3 regions of the Sodalis sp. RH15 genome follow, and region 3 is predicted to be linked to each of the others. Evidence: predicted binding sites of a transcription regulator. Region 3 holds the regulator's gene; each other region holds the start of a gene.

Region 1 (5,334 bases), 1.3 Mb from region 3:
GCCGAACGCGCCGAGGCCGAGGGCGAGGTGCCGGTGGGCGCGGTGCTGGTCTTGGGGGATCGGGTGATTGGCGAAGGCTGGAACCGGTCCATCGGCCGCCACGATCCCACCGCCCATGCGGAGATCATGGCCTTGCGCCAGGGCGGGGCGGTGCTGGGCAACTACCGGCTGGTGGATACCACTCTGTATGTCACCCTGGAGCCCTGCGTCATGTGCGCCGGCGCGATGATTCACGGACGGGTGGGGCGGCTGGTCTTCGGCGCACGTGATGAGAAAACCGGCGCGGCCGGCTCCCTGTGCGACATACTGCGCCATCCGGGGATGAATCATCTCGTGGACATGACCTCCGGGGTGCTGGAGCAAGAGTGTTCAAGCCGTCTCAGCGCGTTTTTTCGCGGCCGCCGGTCTGCGCATAAAGCGCGGCGCCAGGCGATGAAAGAACAGCCGCCCGCCGTCGGTTAAGGTGAGGCTTTGGCCAGAACGGGCGCCATGCCGGATGGAACGGCGGTCAAGCCGGAAAATTGGCTGGTAACGACCGGAAAGGAGCTTGGCGGCTGAGGGATGGTTTGCGCTGCTTGAAGGGTTTTTTCTTTCTCGGTTTCTTTGTCTTTTTCTTTATCTTTTTCCTGCAGATAGCCCACCAGGCTCATTTCGTAGCGGCGGATATTCTCCACATAATCATACGCCTGCTGGCCGCGGGCGTAACCGTAGGTAGTCTGCTGGTAATAACGGGGCTGGCTGAGCATGGGCAGGCGGAGTTTAACGTCCACCCAGCTGTCGGGATTGCCCTTTTGCTTGGCGGTGAGCGCGCGTGCGTCCAGCATATGGGCATAACCCATATTATATGCGGTGAGCGCAAACCAGATTTTTTCATCTTCCGGTATGGTCTCGGGCACTTTCTGCATCATATGGGATAAATAGAGCGCCCCGCCGCGAATGCTCTGCTCCGCATCCTGCCGATCGTTGATGCCCAGGCTGTCGGCGGTGGCGCGGGTCAGCATCATCAGGCCTCGTACCCCGGTAGGGGAAACGGCCAATGGGTCCCAATGGGACTCCTGATAAGAAATGGCCGCCAGTAATTTCCAGTCAATTTCAGTGGCATACTGCTGGAACAGGGATTGTAATGCCGGTAAGGTCGCATCGATGGAGGAGAGGAAGGTTTTGGTGTCTACATAATCAAAACTGCCCACATGGCCGAGGTATTTTTCCTCCAGCCGGGCGATTATCCCTTCTTCATTCAGCCCGTGGTAAAAATCCAACAGCGCGGCCGACAGGTTATCGCTGTTTTTCTTTGGCAAATACCAGGTCACCGGCTCTTCGTCGCTGACATCAAACGCCACCGCCAATTGCGGATGGATGCGCTGCAGCAACCCGATGGTGGCGGAATCCGCCAGCGTATAATCGAGCTTGCCTTCCGCAACCTGTTCCAGTAACGCCTTGCTGCTCAGATCCGATGACACCTCCCACGCCAGTTGGGGGTATTTTTTTTCTTTCATGGCGCGCAGCAGTGAAATATGGGCCGACCCGGAAGTCACGGCCAGACGGCCCTGCAGCGCGCCGAGATTTTTCGGCCGGGGCTGCCCCAGGCGATACACCAGCTGCTGGGAAACATAATAATTGGCCGGGCCGGTGGCGTAACGCTGCAACCGTTCGTTATTGTAGATGAGGCCCGCGGCCAGCATATCGGCGTCGTCGTTATCCAAATCGTCGAACAGTTCATTGAGGGTGCCGCGCTGGCGGATAACCAGCTTTACCCCCAGATAATCGGCGAAGCGTTTCGCCAGTTCATAGTCGAAACCGGAGGGCTGGTGGTTGGTCGTGGTATAACTCAGCGGAGCATCGATGGTGCTGACGCGTAGCGTTCCTCTGGCTTTGATTTGACTGAGCACATCATCTTGCATCCCATGCCAAGGCACGTTGAACCAAAGTGCCCAGGTCAGCAATGCGGTGATGGCGCCAATCACGACATAATTTAATTTTAAGCGCTTCAAATAGTTATCTCTTGCCGGAGTGCAATCCCTACTGTCTCGAACGGCAAAATCGTTATCATTTTCTCCCTGGTGTCGGGGCATTTTGCGCAACAAAGCGCCACGGTGCAACAAAAAAGCTTAAAGACCATACAGTAAGAAAGGTTATTCAGCGCGCAAGAATAACCGCGCAAACGGTTTCGTCCGCCGCCGGGATTCTCTATAATGGCGCGCGTTTCCCCCTGAAGTTGCGCCCCATGGCAAGCCGTACCCCGCATTGGCGGGCGTCGGTTCAAAGACGAGAGATCTTTATTATGGAAATACTGCGTGGTTCGCCCGCTCTGTCGGCATTTCGTATCAATAAACTGCTGGCCCGCTGCCAGGAAGCCCGGCTTCCGGTAAGCGCTGTCTATGCTGAATATGTTCACTTTGCCGATTTGAGCGCGCCCCTCAATACCGACGAACACGCAAGATTGCAGCGGCTGTTGAAATACGGTCCTTCTCTCGCCGAACACGACCCCGAGGGGCGCCTGCTGCTGGTGACGCCGCGCCCCGGTACGCTCTCCCCCTGGTCGTCGAAAGCCACGGATATCGCCCATAACTGCGGTTTGCCGCAGGTAAAGCGTCTGGAGCGCGGACTGGCGTTTTATATCCAGGGCTCCACCCTCACCGAGGAGCAGTGGCGCCAACTGGGGGCTCTGCTCCATGACCGGATGATGGAGACTGTGTTCGATAAATTTGAACAGGCGGCGGCGTTGTTCTCGCATCAGACGCCGGCGCCGGTAGGGGAGGTGGCTATGCTCGCCGAAGGCCGTCCCGCCCTGGAGCGTGCCAATCATCAACTGGGGCTGGCGTTGGCCGACGATGAAATAGACTATCTGCAGGAGGCGTTCACCCGTTTGGGGCGCAATCCCACCGACGTGGAACTCTATATGTTCGCCCAGGCCAATTCCGAGCACTGCCGCCATAAAATCTTCAATGCCGATTGGGTTATCGACGGCCAGGCACAGCCAAAGTCGCTGTTCAAAATGATCAAGAATACCTTTGAACAGACGCCGGAGTTTGTCCTGTCGGCCTACAAAGATAACGCGGCGGTTATGGAAGGTTCTTCGGTGGGACGATTTTTCGCCGACCCACGGGACCAGCGTTACGATTTTCACCAGGAACCGGCGCATATCCTGATGAAAGTGGAGACGCATAACCATCCCACCGCCATCTCTCCCTGGCCCGGCGCCGCCACCGGTTCCGGCGGAGAAATCCGCGATGAGGGCGCCACCGGACGGGGTTCCAAGCCCAAGGCCGGCCTGACGGGGTTCTCGGTATCCAATTTGCGTATCCCCGGTTTCGAGCAGCCCTGGGAACAGGATTTCGGCAAGCCGGATCGCATTGTCTCCGCTCTGGATATCATGACCGACGGCCCGCTGGGGGGCGCTGCGTTTAACAATGAGTTCGGCCGTCCGGCCCTGACGGGATATTTCCGTACCTATGAAGAACAGGTCAGCAGCCACAACGGCGTCGAACTGCGGGGTTATCACAAGCCGATTATGCTGGCGGGGGGGATTGGCAACATTCGCGCCGGCCATGTGCAGAAAGGGGAAATTTCCATCGGCGCCAAGCTGATTGTCCTGGGCGGGCCGGCAATGAACATCGGCCTGGGCGGCGGGGCGGCTTCATCCATGGCGTCCGGGCAGTCTGATGCCGATCTGGATTTCGCCTCGGTGCAGCGGGACAATCCGGAAATGGAACGGCGCTGCCAGGAAGTCATCGATCGCTGCTGGCAGCGGGGTGACGACAATCCGATACTGTTTATTCATGACGTGGGGGCCGGCGGCCTGTCCAACGCCATGCCGGAGCTGGTGAGCGACGGTCGGCGCGGCGGACGTTTTCAGCTGCGGGACATCCCCAACGATGAACCGGGCATGAGCCCGCTGGAGGTCTGGTGCAACGAATCCCAGGAGCGTTATGTGCTGGCGGTGGCGCCGGAGCGGCTCGGGGAGTTTGAGGCCATTTGCCGCCGCGAGCGGGCGCCTTACGCGGTAATCGGTGAGGCCACCGAGGAAATGCACCTGAGTCTGGCGGACCGGCATTTCGACAACCAGCCCATCGACATGCCGCTGGATGTATTGCTGGGCAAAACCCCCAAAATGCTCCGTGATGTGACCCGGTTAACGGCGGCGGGCCAACCGCTGGCCCGGGGCGGTATCCATCTGGCCGAGGCGGTCAAAAGGGTACTGCATTTGCCGGTGGTGGCGGAAAAAACCTTTTTGATAACCATCGGCGATCGCACGGTGACCGGCATGGTCTCGCGGGATCAGATGGTGGGTCCGTGGCAGGTCCCGGTGGCGGACTGCGCGGTTACCACCGCCAGTCTGGACAGCTATTACGGCGAAGCCATGTCCCTGGGCGAAAGGGCGCCGGTGGCGTTGCTGAATTTCGCCGCCTCGGCCCGTCTGGCGGTGGGGGAAGCGCTCACCAACATTGCGGCGACGCAGATTGGCGATATTAAACGGATCAAATTGTCCGCTAACTGGATGGCCGCCGCCGGCCATCCGGGTGAAGACGCCGGTTTATACGATGCGGTAAAAGCGGTGGGGGAAGAGCTTTGTCCGGCGCTGGGCCTGACCATTCCGGTGGGTAAAGACTCCATGTCGATGAAGACCCGCTGGCAGCAGGGGACGCAACAGCGGGAAGTCACCTCTCCCCTGTCTCTGGTGATTACCGCGTTTGCCCGGGTAGAGGATGTGCGCGGCACCGTCACGCCGCAGCTGCGCGCCGCCGGAGAAAACCGTCTGCTGCTCATTGACCTGGGGGCCGGCCATCAGGCGCTGGGCGCCACCGCTCTGGCCCAGGTGTACCGCCAACTGGGGGACGAGACCGCCGATGTGCGCGATGCCCCGCAGCTGGCCGGTTTCTATCGTGCCGTGCAGGAGCTGGTGGCGCAGCGGCGTCTGCTGGCTTACCACGATCGCTCCGACGGCGGTCTGCTGGTGACCCTGCTGGAAATGGCGTTCGCCGGCCACTGCGGCCTGGATATCGATATCGCCGCCCTGGGCCAGGATCGGCTGGCGGCGCTGTTTAACGAAGAGCTGGGGGCGGTGATTCAGGTTGCCGCCGAAGACAGCGAACTGGTGGCGGAAGTCTTTGCCCGGCACGGCCTGCAGGATTGCCTGTTCACTCTGGGCCGTGCCATAGCCGGCGACGGCGTGATTATCCGTGCCGGCAACAGTACGGTATACAGTGAAAACCGCACCACCCTGCGTACCTGGTGGGCGGAAACCACCTGGCAAATGCAGCGCTTGCGAGATAATCCCGACTGCGCCGATCAGGAGCACGCCGCGAAACAAGACGACAGCGATCCGGGCCTGAA
Region 2 (5,334 bases), 870 kb from region 3:
GCTCTTCGGTCACCAGGGCAAAACCATTATTGATGGCCTCGTTGGCGCTCTTGTTTTTAATGGGCTTGCCGTGCAGGGTTATGGTGCCGGAGGATCTTTCTCGGATACCGAACAGCGCCTCGACGATATCGGTGCGTTTGGCCCCCACCAGTCCGGCGATGCCGAGGATTTCCCCTTTATGCAGATTGAAGCTGATATTGCGTATGGACGGCTGGCGTAGCGAGGTCAAATCCTTGACTTCAAGAATCACTTCCCCCTGCTCTCCTTCAACACGATCCGGGAAACGCTGGCTGAGTTCGCGTCCCACCATCATCGCGATAATCTGATCCATCGTCAGGCCTTCCACCTGCCGGGTAGCAATCCACTGCCCGTCGCGCAGTATGGTTATTTCATCGCACAGCTGAAATATCTCCTCCAGCTTGTGGGAGATGTAAACGATGCCGCAACCCCGCGCCTTCAGTTTACGAATGATGCTGAAAAGATGGCTGACTTCCCGTTCGGTCAACGATGACGTGGGTTCGTCCATAATGACGATTTTGGCATCGTAGGAAAAGGCTTTGGCGATTTCCACCATTTGCATTTGTGAAATAGACAAGTTGGCGACTTTTTCGTAGGGATCGATATCGATGTCCAGCTCTTCGAATATAGTCTTGGTATCGCGGTACATTTTTTTCTGATCGACGAACATGCCCTTGAGGGGATAACGGCCTAGCCACATGTTGTCCATTACGGTGCGTTGCAATACCAGGTTCAGTTCCTGGTGCACCATGGAAACGCCATGCTCCAGCGCCTCCTTGGAATTCTTGAAATTGACTTCCTGCCCTTGAAAGACAATTGTTCCGGAATCTTTGCTGTAAATACCAAATAGGCACTTTAATAAAGTGGATTTTCCCGCACCGTTTTCTCCCATTAATGCATGAACGGAATGCGAGTGAACTTTCAGGTTCACATTATCCAATGCTTTGACGCCAGGGAATGACTTACTGATATTGGTCATTTCCAGCAGCCACTCACGGGGCTGTTCGGTCGTAATGTCGGCCATGATAATACCCGGCTAAATTTGATACAGATAAAATCCCCCGGCGCGGAATGACGCCGGGGGGAGTCAGGACTATTTCTTGGTGAATTGCGTTAAGTTATCTTTGTCGACGCCTACATAAGGGATACGGACGATTTTATCTTCCAGTTTCCATTTGGTGCCGTCGGCGGCCGGTTTGCCCGCCGCCAGATTCTTCGCCAAATCGAAGGTGGCTCTTGCCTGGTTGTTGGCGTCGTTCAGCACAGTACCCGCCATGGCGCCGGATTTAACCAATGCCAGAGCTTCAGGGAGGGCGTCCACGCCAAAGACCGGGATAGCCGTTTTGCTATGGGCTTTTAATGCTTCAACCGCACCCATGGCCATGGCATCGTTATTAGCGATAATCACTTCAATCTTGTCGGCATTGGGGCCGGACAGCCAGGCATCGGTTTTATCCTTGGCCTGCGCGGTATCCCACATGGCGGTATCCAGCTGCAGCTGCTGGGTTTTCAGCTTTTCCTGCTCATTAAGGGTTTTGACCACATAGGTGGTGCGGGCTTCAGCATCGGGATGTCCCGGTTCGCCTTTCAGCAGAACGTACTGGATGGTGCCGTCTTTATTCAAGTCCCATTGCGGGTTGGCGCGCCAATGCTTGGCGATCAGTTCGCCCTGGATAATACCGGACTCTTTGGAGTCGGTGCCGACATAATACGCCTTGTCATAGCTGTCCAGATCTTTGCGGCTCGGTTCCTTATTATAAAATACCACCGGAATACCGGCGCCGCGGGCTTTGGAAATAATCACCGGCGCAGCGGCCGGGTCAACCAGGTTTATTGCCAGCGCTTTAACGCCTTTGGCAATCAGCACGTCTACCTGGTCGTTTTGTTTGGACTGGTCGTTTTGGGAGTCATTCATCAACAGCTGAACGCCGGTGCTCTCTTTGGCGTCTTTTTCCAGGGCTTTACGAACCTCCGACATAAAGTTGTCATCGTATTTATAAATAGTTACCCCGATACGGGTGTCGGCAGCCCGCGCCACGACTGAAAATAACAGTCCGGCGGCCACGGCGGTAAGAACAAAAGCCTTTTTATTCATTAGATTCTCCGGAAATTTGTAAGGTTACGTTTTGGGTAGAACAATTTCCAAATACTCATACACCGGTAATGCCAGCAAAGAGAGCAAAGGCCGGGGTAAAAATTTTCAGGGTCCGGCTGGACAAGTGTTTTGTCCATGTCAGGCGTAAAACATGGCTAGCATAAAGGGATAAATGTTAATAAACTGTGAATATTCTCACACTTTGAAAACGGTTACATCTCATCTTGTGATGAGGAAGTGATCGCCGCCACATTTCGCAGCGGAGCCACCGAATGGCGGCGAACCACCGTCGGCATAAACAGATGGGTCTGCTTGGGATCCAGCAGCCCGGCGGTACCTTGCAGCGCCAATTCGGTGGCCGCCACCGCCATGGCGAAAATCGGGTAACGTATGGTGGTGAGGTGCGGGCTGGTATAACGGGAAATGGGGATATCGTCGAATCCCACCACCGAGAATTGATTCGGCACCGCAATGCCGTTTTCCCGCAGGGTGGCCAGCGCCCCCACCGCCATGGCGTCGTTATAGACAAACACCGCCGTCAATTGTTGATTACGGCCGAGCAGCTCCACCATGGCCGCTTCTCCTCCCTGCAAATCCGGCGAGGCCAGCACCTGCCAGCTTTGCGGCGGCGTAATGCCCTCTTCCTGCATCACTTGCAAATAGCCCTGGTGCCGCTGCGCCTCATCTTCTATGGGATGATTGGAGCCGATATAGCCAATCTGCCGATGCCCCTGTTTTATCAATGTCCGGCTGGCCATCAGGGCGCCGCTGACGTTATCCAGCCCGACACAGCGGTGTTCATAGCCCGGGATGATTCGGTTTATCAGCACCATGCCCGGCTCCCGCTCCATAAAAGGAATCAATTCCTCGTCGGAGAGGATTTTGGCATGCACCACCAGCGCGCTGCAGCGCTGGCGAATCAGAACCTCAATGGCGTGCCGCTCTTTTTCCGCCTGGTGATAGCTGTTGCTGATCAGCACATTCTTTTTATGGCGCTGCGCCACCGTATCCACCGCCTTTACCAGCGCGCCGAAAAAGGGATCGGACACATCCATCACCACCACGCCGATGGTGTCGCTGCTTTGCGTGGCCAGCGCCTGCGCGTTGGCATTGGGACGATAGCCCAACTCATTCACCGCCTTCATCACCCGGTCACGGGCTTCCTTGCTGGCGATGGCGCTGTCATTTAATACTCGTGAAACGGTCGCCACCGAGACTCCGGCCAACCGCGCCACATCACGTATGGTGATCATGTCATCCCCTGTTATTTATGACGTCCGCCCAGGATAATATTTGACCAAACGGGTGAAGCACGTTTTGTTCAGGCACCGGTGGTGTTACCCATTGCCGTCACAGGTCTGAAACATAAGGCGCTATCCTAACCGTTTTCTTGCCGCCGCAGCGTGAAACAGCTCACAGGACCGAAAGCGCTTACATAAGAAAAACGGAATCGCTTTCATCGGGGAAAAAAGAGGCGTCGCCGCAAGCGTTTATGAGCAAACGGGAAGATATCCGGAAGGTAACAGTTGCTCTGCCCGGTCAGCCAAGGCGGCTAAAAGGGGATGAAGGAGCGAGAGGTCAGAGGGACTCCGGCAGCAGCAGGCGGGCGATGGTGCCCGGGATATCCTGCCGATTGACCAGTTCAAATTTGCCGTTGTGCAGTTGGGCAATGCGCGTCACGATGCTTAAGCCCAGACCGATACCGTTAAAGCGCTGATCCATGCGGACGAATTTTTTCGTCAGCTCCACGGCCTTGGCAGGATCAATCCCCTGTCCCTGATCAATCACTTCCAGCAGAATGCTGCCATCTTCGCTGCGCGCCAGCCGGATATCGATTTGGCTCTCTTGCGGGCCGTAACGGTGGGCATTTTCCACCAGATTGCGCAGCAGCAGGCGTATAAGTATTGCATTGCCCTGCAGCAGGATTTCTTCTTCCGGCAGGATCCAGCACAGGGTTTGCCGGTGCAGCCGCGCCATTTCCTCCAGTTCCTCCCGCTGCGGCGCGATTACATCCGCCATCAGTTTCACCGTCTGGTAATGGCCGGAAGTAAAATCATGCCGGATACGGGCCAGCATCAACAACTGCTCCACGGTATAGGACATATTGTCTACCCGCTCAATCAGCGGCTGGTTATCGACGGCGGCCTGTTTTTCCTGCAATTCCAGGTGCAGCCGGATACCGGCCAGGGGCGTTCGCAGCTCATGGGCCACATCGGAGGTAAATTGGCGGTCCTGCTGCAGCGTGTCGTTGAGCCTCGCGAGCAGCTGATTAAGACTGCGGGTGACGGCAATGACTTCTTTGATGTTGCTTTGTTCCGGCAGCGGCTCGAAATTCTCGGCGCCGCGCTTTTGCAACGCATTCTGCAAGCGGGAAAGGGGCAATGTTATCCAGCTCACCGCCTGAAAACAAAACAGCAGGGTGACGATGATCATCATCAGCGCCGGCACGCTTAATGCGGCAATAGCCTCGCGGATCTCCTGGTTGACGTGTTCGTTGCGCACACTTTCCGCCAGCGTGCGGTTCACCAGCAGATCAATCTGTTCTTTGCTTTCGTGCCACAGCCAGATGACGGTAATAAACTGGCAGCATAATAAAATAATGCCCAGTACCACAATTAACCGCCAGCGCATGCTGATAAGCGGGGGCGCGGAGGAAGGCGTCACGTGTTTTCACCGTTTTCCTTGATAAGCAGATAACCGAAACCGCGCAGAGTGCGGATCCTGTCTTTGCCAATCTTTTGCCGCAGGTTGTGGATATGGACTTCCAGGGAGTTGGATGAGGGATCATCGTCCCAGTTATACAGGTCCTGATGAAGTATTTCCCGGTGGATGCGGTGCCCGGCGCGCAGCATCAGGCGGGAGAGGATGGCGAACTCCTTCGGCGTGATATCGATGGGGCTGCCGTTGACGGTAACCTCATGACTGTTTAAATCCAGCGAAATATTATCCACGCAAATATAATTGTTGCTTACGCCCTGGTGACGCCGGATAACCGCCCGCGCCCGCGCCAATAATTCGGCCAGGGCAAAGGGTTTGATAAGATAATCGTCCGCGCCGAAATTCAGCCCGCTGACCCGCTGATCCAGACCGTCCCGGGCGGTAAGAATCAATACCGGTACGTCGTTGCCTTTTTTTCGCCATTTCACCAACAGCGACATGCCATCCCCGTCCGGCAAGCCTAAATCAAGGATTACCAGGCTATAGGGGGCGGTTTCCATCAG
Region 3 (5,334 bases):
ATAGCCACAAAAAACGCTATCAGCATGCCAAATTGACGGCGATGAACAAGCTGATGTCCCAGATGGGCAAGCCTTATCGCTGGGGCGGCATGTCGCCCAATACCGGGTTCGATTGCAGCGGCCTGATCTATTATGCTTATAAGGACGTGGTACGGATTCATATGCCCCGTACCGCCAATGAAATGTTCCATTTACGCGATGCGGCGCCGGTGAAGAAAGACGATCTGGAAAGCGGCGATTTGGTTTTCTTCCATATCACCAACCGCGGCGCGGCGGATCATGTGGGCGTTTATTTGGGCAACGGACGGTTTATCGAATCCCCCCGCACCGGCCGCGATATCCGCATCAGCTATCTGAATGAAGATTATTGGGCGGATCACTATGTCGGCGCCCGCCGGGTCGTGACGCCGAAAACCATTCGCTGAAAGGAAAAAAAGGCGCCTGGGCGCCTTAATTCATTACCGCGGTAAAGCTGAACGCAATGATCACCAGCAAGGAAAATACCGTGGTCATTAATGACAATTTGAAATCGCTGCTCATCACTTCTCCTTATCACTACACCTATCGCTGAACGGGATATCTTTACACCCGTAGGTTGTAAGCAGTGTCGCATAACCCGATTAAAAAAGCTTGCCGGGCAGCAACTCCCGAGCATATTTATCTTTATCGCTTTCACTTTAGTGCCGAATCAAGGAAAATTGGCGATTTATTTATTTCGGCGTACAGGAGTTCTACACGCATGGCAACCATTAAAGACGTGGCGAAACGCGCCGGGGTATCCACCACTACGGTGTCACATGTCATCAATAAGACGCGATTTGTGGCGCAAGAGACCAAGATCGCCGTTTTGGAGGCCATCGGGCAGCTGCACTATTCCCCCAGCGACGTGGCGCGCAGCCTTAAGATCAACCGCACAAAATCCATCGGCCTGCTGGCCAGCTCAAGCGAAGCGCCCTACTTCGCGGAAATTATCGAGTCGATTGAGCACCACTGTTTTGTGCGGGGATATACCCTTGTGCTGTGCAACTCCCATAACGATCTGAACAAACAGGGCGCCTATCTGGCGATGCTGGCGCAAAAACGGGTGGACGGGTTGCTGGTGATGTGCGCCGAATATCCCGAACCGTTGCTGAATATGCTGGAAGAGTATCGCCATATCCCCATGGTGGTCATGGATTGGGGCGAAGCTCGCCGGGATTTCACCGATACCATTATCGACAATGCCTTCGCCGGGGGTTACATGGCGACCCGCTATCTGATTTCCAGGGGGCATCGCGATATCGGCGCCATACCCGGCCAACTGGCGCGCAATACCGGGGGCGGCCGTCATCGCGGCTACCTGCGGGCCCTGGAAGAAGCCGGCATCGCCATTCCCCATCAATGGATTGTGCAGGGGGATTTCGAACCGGAATCCGGCTATCAGGCCATGAAACTCATTCTGTCCAGGCCGCAAAGGCCCACGGCGGTATTTTGCGGCGGTGATATCATGGCCATGGGTGCAATGTGCGCCATTGATGAAATGGGCATGAAGGTTCCCGATGACATCTCAATTATCGGTTATGATAATGTGCGCAATTCGTGCTTTTTTACCCCGTCATTGACTACCATTCATCAACCCAAAGAAGAGCTGGGCGAGGCCGCGCTGACCATGCTGCTGGACCGTATCACCAGCAAACGGGAAAACGCCAGGATTATCGAAGTGCATCCCGCCCTGATTGTACGCCGTTCGGTGGCCGACGGCCCGTTTCGCTCCTGAAGGGCGGCGCACGGCCTCCTGAGCCCCTTATCAAAGGTGATTCGCTCCCGAATGTAATAATATATTTCATACCGCCGAATGTGCCTGATGAGTTATTGTTTCGATAGGAAATCATTAACTTATCTGTGAAATACATTATTCTGTCAGCTATTGTCTAAACCGGAATGCAGGCTTATACTCAATATCGTTAACAAATATAACGAGTTGTCTAATAATTTTGCTTTAAAAGAATGTCGTGTTTTTACATGGCGTCATCCTATTTATGAAGCGCCCGTCTGACAAACAGTCTATTGGTGTTTTTTATATTCCTCTGTTTATTGTGGTACATCCGACACCACGGATACCCGTGGATGATTATAAAAGCCCGCAGGTATCGGCTACGCTTTTCCTGACGGGGTTATAACAGAAGAAAGGTGATGGAGAAGCTATGAGTTCCTCGTGTGTTGAAGACCTGAGCTTTCATGATAATGCTTGGTATCGAATCATCCATGAAATGCTTGCTGAGGCAGGTGTAAAGATCAACGGCGCAAGGCCGTTTGATATTCATGTCAAGAACCCGGAATTTTTTAAACGCGTGCTAGAGGACGGGTCATTGGGGTTGGGTGAAAGTTACATGGACGGCTGGTGGGAATGCGAGCGACTGGATATCTTTTTTCAGCGCGTTTTAAGAGCCGGTTTGGAAAATAAGCTTCCCCGGCATTTCAAGGATGTTATGCGCGTTGCCGCCGCGCGGCTCATGAATCTTCAGTCTAAAAAACGGGCTTGGATTGTCGGCAAAGAGCATTATGACTTGGGTAATGACCTGTTCAGCCTGATGCTGGATCCCTATATGCAGTATTCGTGCGGCTATTGGAACAAGGCCACCACCCTGGAGGAAGCGCAGCAGGACAAGCTCAGGATGATCTGCGAAAAGCTGCAGTTAAGACCGGGCATGACGCTGCTGGATGTGGGCTGCGGCTGGGGCGGGCTTGCCGCTTATGCGGCCAAGAACTACGGTGTTTCGGTTCAGGGGGTGACTATCTCCGCTGAACAGCAGAAACTGGCGCAGGATCGCTGCGAAGGTTTGGACGTCACTATCTCGCTGCAGGATTACCGCGACCTCAACGTGCAATTCGACCGTATCGTTTCGGTGGGCATGTTTGAGCACGTAGGTCCGAAAAACTACGCCACCTATTTCGACGTCATTGATCGCAACCTGAAACGCGACGGCCTTTTCCTGCTCCATACCATCGGCTCCAACCAGACCGATATGAACGTGGACCCCTGGATCGACAAGTACATCTTCCCTAATGGCTGCCTCCCTTCCGTGCAGCATATCGCGCGGGCCAGCGAGAAGCATTTTGTTATGGAGGACTGGCATAATTTCGGTGCCGATTATGACAAAACGCTAATGGCCTGGTATGAACGTTTTCTCGCCGCCTGGCCGACGTTATCGGGAAATTACTCGGATCGATTTTTCCGGATGTTCTGCTACTACCTGAATGCCTGTGCCGGCGCTTTTCGCGCCCGTAACATCCATTTATGGCAGGTATTGTTCAGCCCGCAAGGGGTTGAAGGCGGGATTCGTGTGCCCCGCTAAACGTCCATTGCGGTACGTTCTTTTGGACTTTCCGCTCCAACGCCTTATTGCCCTGGGCGGGCAATAAGGCGTCCCTATCCCGACAGTCGGGATACAGCGTTTTACCTCATGTTAACTTCGTGTCCGGCAGCGACGGCCAGTGCGGCCTCCCGCTGCGCCAAAACCCGTTCAACGGTGTCCACAACCGCCTGGATTTGCGGATCGATTTCAATATTCACCCGGTTTCCCAGGCGTTTCTTGCCGAGTGTTGTCCTGGTGAGGGTTTCCGGAATTAAATGGACGCAAAATTTATCCGCGGCAACCTCTCCGATGGTCAGGCTGATGCCGTCGATACCGATATAGCCTTTGTACAGCACATATTTCATCAACTCCTTGTCCGGCATTTTAAACCAAATCTGCCGGTTGTTTTCCGAGGTGACGATTTTAACGATTTCCGCGCTGCACATGATATGGCCGGACATGACATGGCCGCCAATCTCGGCGTTGAACGTAGCGGCACGCTCCACGTTCACCTCATCCCCCACCTGTAATTCCCCGAGGTTGGTAATGCGCAGCGTTTCTTTCATCAAGTCGAAGCTCGCCACATCTCCCTTGATGGCGCTCACCGTCAGGCAGCAGCCGTTGTGGGCCACCGATGCCCCGGTCTCAAGCCCGTCCAGCAGCGCCGGCGGCAGTTTAATGTAATGTGTGCGGAAGTTGGTTTTTTCATCAATTTCCACCACTGACGCGGTGCCCTGAACAATACCCGTAAACATGGCCTTGACCTCTTTTAATGACACCTTAAAAAGATGGGTATTATATTGCCCCAATTTCAGGTGAAAACCAAATACCCTCCCGCGGCGAAACGCTATGCACGGAAAATGTGCATTATTGCACTGGTATAAAGCAGGGAATCCATTACACTATGCCTCAGAAACGCCGCATAAATTACCGCTTAAATTCACTCATAATCATTAATTTATCTGCAGCTTGTATTATTTTTAATCCATAACATCATAGGTGCCTGCGTGCAGAAGTATTTCCTCGAAGCGCGTACATTATTGTCGCTGGCCTTACCGGTGATCCTTGCGCAAATCGCTCAAACCGCCATGGGCGTGGTGGATACCGTGATGTCCGGCTCCGTAAGCGCCACCGACATGGCCGCCGTCGCCGTCGGTACTTCCATCTGGCTGCCCGCTATTTTATTCGGCCACGGTCTTATCATGGCGCTGACGCCGGTCATTGCCCAACTAAACGGTTCCGGCCGGCGCGATCGCATCGCCTTTCAAGTGCGCCAAGGGTTTTGGCTGGCCTTGTCCGTCTCGCTGCTGATTATGTTCCTTTTGTATCATTCCCGGTTTGTCATCGGCAGGATGCATCATGTCGATCCCGCCCTGGCGCAAAAAGCCGTCGCCTATCTGCATTTTCTGCTGCTGGGGGCGCCGGGGTATCTGTTTTTCCAGGTGCTGCGCGGCCAATGCGAAGGTCTTTCCAAAACCAAGCCAGGCATGGTCATCGGTTTCCTCGGCCTGGCGGCTAATATCCCGATCAATTATGTGTTTATCTACGGCAAGCTGGGTATGCCGGCCCTGGGCGGTGTGGGCTGTGGCATCGCCACGGCATCGGTGTATTGGATTATGTTTGGGGTCATGTGGCTGTATGTGCGCCGGGCCGGCACCTTTGCGGATTTCCGTACCGCCGTCGCTATCGTGCTGCCGCACTGGCCGACCCTGCGGCGTTTGTGCTCGCTGGGATTGCCGGTGGCATCCTCGCTCTTTTTCGAGGTGACGCTGTTTGCCGTGGTGGCGCTGCTGGTGACGCCGCTGGGCATTGTGTCCGTAGCCGGTCATCAAATCGCCCTGAACTTCAGCGCGCTGATGTTCGTACTGCCCTTGTCAATCGGGGTGGCGGCCACGATCCGCGTGGGTTTCCGCCTGGGTGAAAACAAGGTGGACGAAGCGCGGGTCGCCGCCTGGACCAGCCTGGCCGCCGGTGTGATGCTGGCCTGCGTGACGGCGAT

Evidence for each region. The regulator PurR, encoded in region 3, represses purine synthesis genes. The targets are predictions, from matches to a motif close to CANGCAAACGTTTGCNTG.
Region 1: a site for PurR is predicted at 2,155-2,172, ahead of purL (phosphoribosylformylglycinamidine synthase). Genes of this name have one in related genera too.
Region 2: a site for PurR is predicted at 3,489-3,506, ahead of galS (HTH-type transcriptional regulator GalS). Genes of this name have one in related genera too.

The regions. Positions count from the first base shown of each region.
Region 1 covers NZ_CP178738.1:4,545,925-4,551,258, reverse strand. Annotated here, with positions in the region: gene tadA (tRNA adenosine(34) deaminase TadA) at 1-462, shown strand, start outside; gene mltF (membrane-bound lytic murein transglycosylase MltF) at 459-1,991, opposite strand; gene purL (phosphoribosylformylglycinamidine synthase) at 2,279-5,334, shown strand, end outside.
Region 2 covers NZ_CP178738.1:4,142,183-4,147,516, forward strand. Annotated here, with positions in the region: gene mglA (galactose/methyl galactoside ABC transporter ATP-binding protein MglA) at 1-1,042, opposite strand, end outside; gene mglB (galactose/glucose ABC transporter substrate-binding protein MglB) at 1,112-2,113, opposite strand; gene galS (HTH-type transcriptional regulator GalS) at 2,326-3,366, opposite strand; gene pmrB (two-component system sensor histidine kinase PmrB) at 3,692-4,744, opposite strand; gene pmrA (two-component system response regulator PmrA) at 4,774-5,334, opposite strand, start outside.
Region 3 covers NZ_CP178738.1:3,275,112-3,280,445, reverse strand. Annotated here, with positions in the region: gene ACL2XO_RS14950 (C40 family peptidase) at 1-425, shown strand, start outside; gene ACL2XO_RS14945 (YnhF family membrane protein) at 451-540, opposite strand; gene purR (HTH-type transcriptional repressor PurR) at 740-1,756, shown strand; gene cfa (cyclopropane fatty acyl phospholipid synthase) at 2,184-3,335, shown strand; gene ACL2XO_RS14930 (riboflavin synthase subunit alpha) at 3,437-4,090, opposite strand; gene ACL2XO_RS14925 (MATE family efflux transporter) at 4,343-5,334, shown strand, end outside.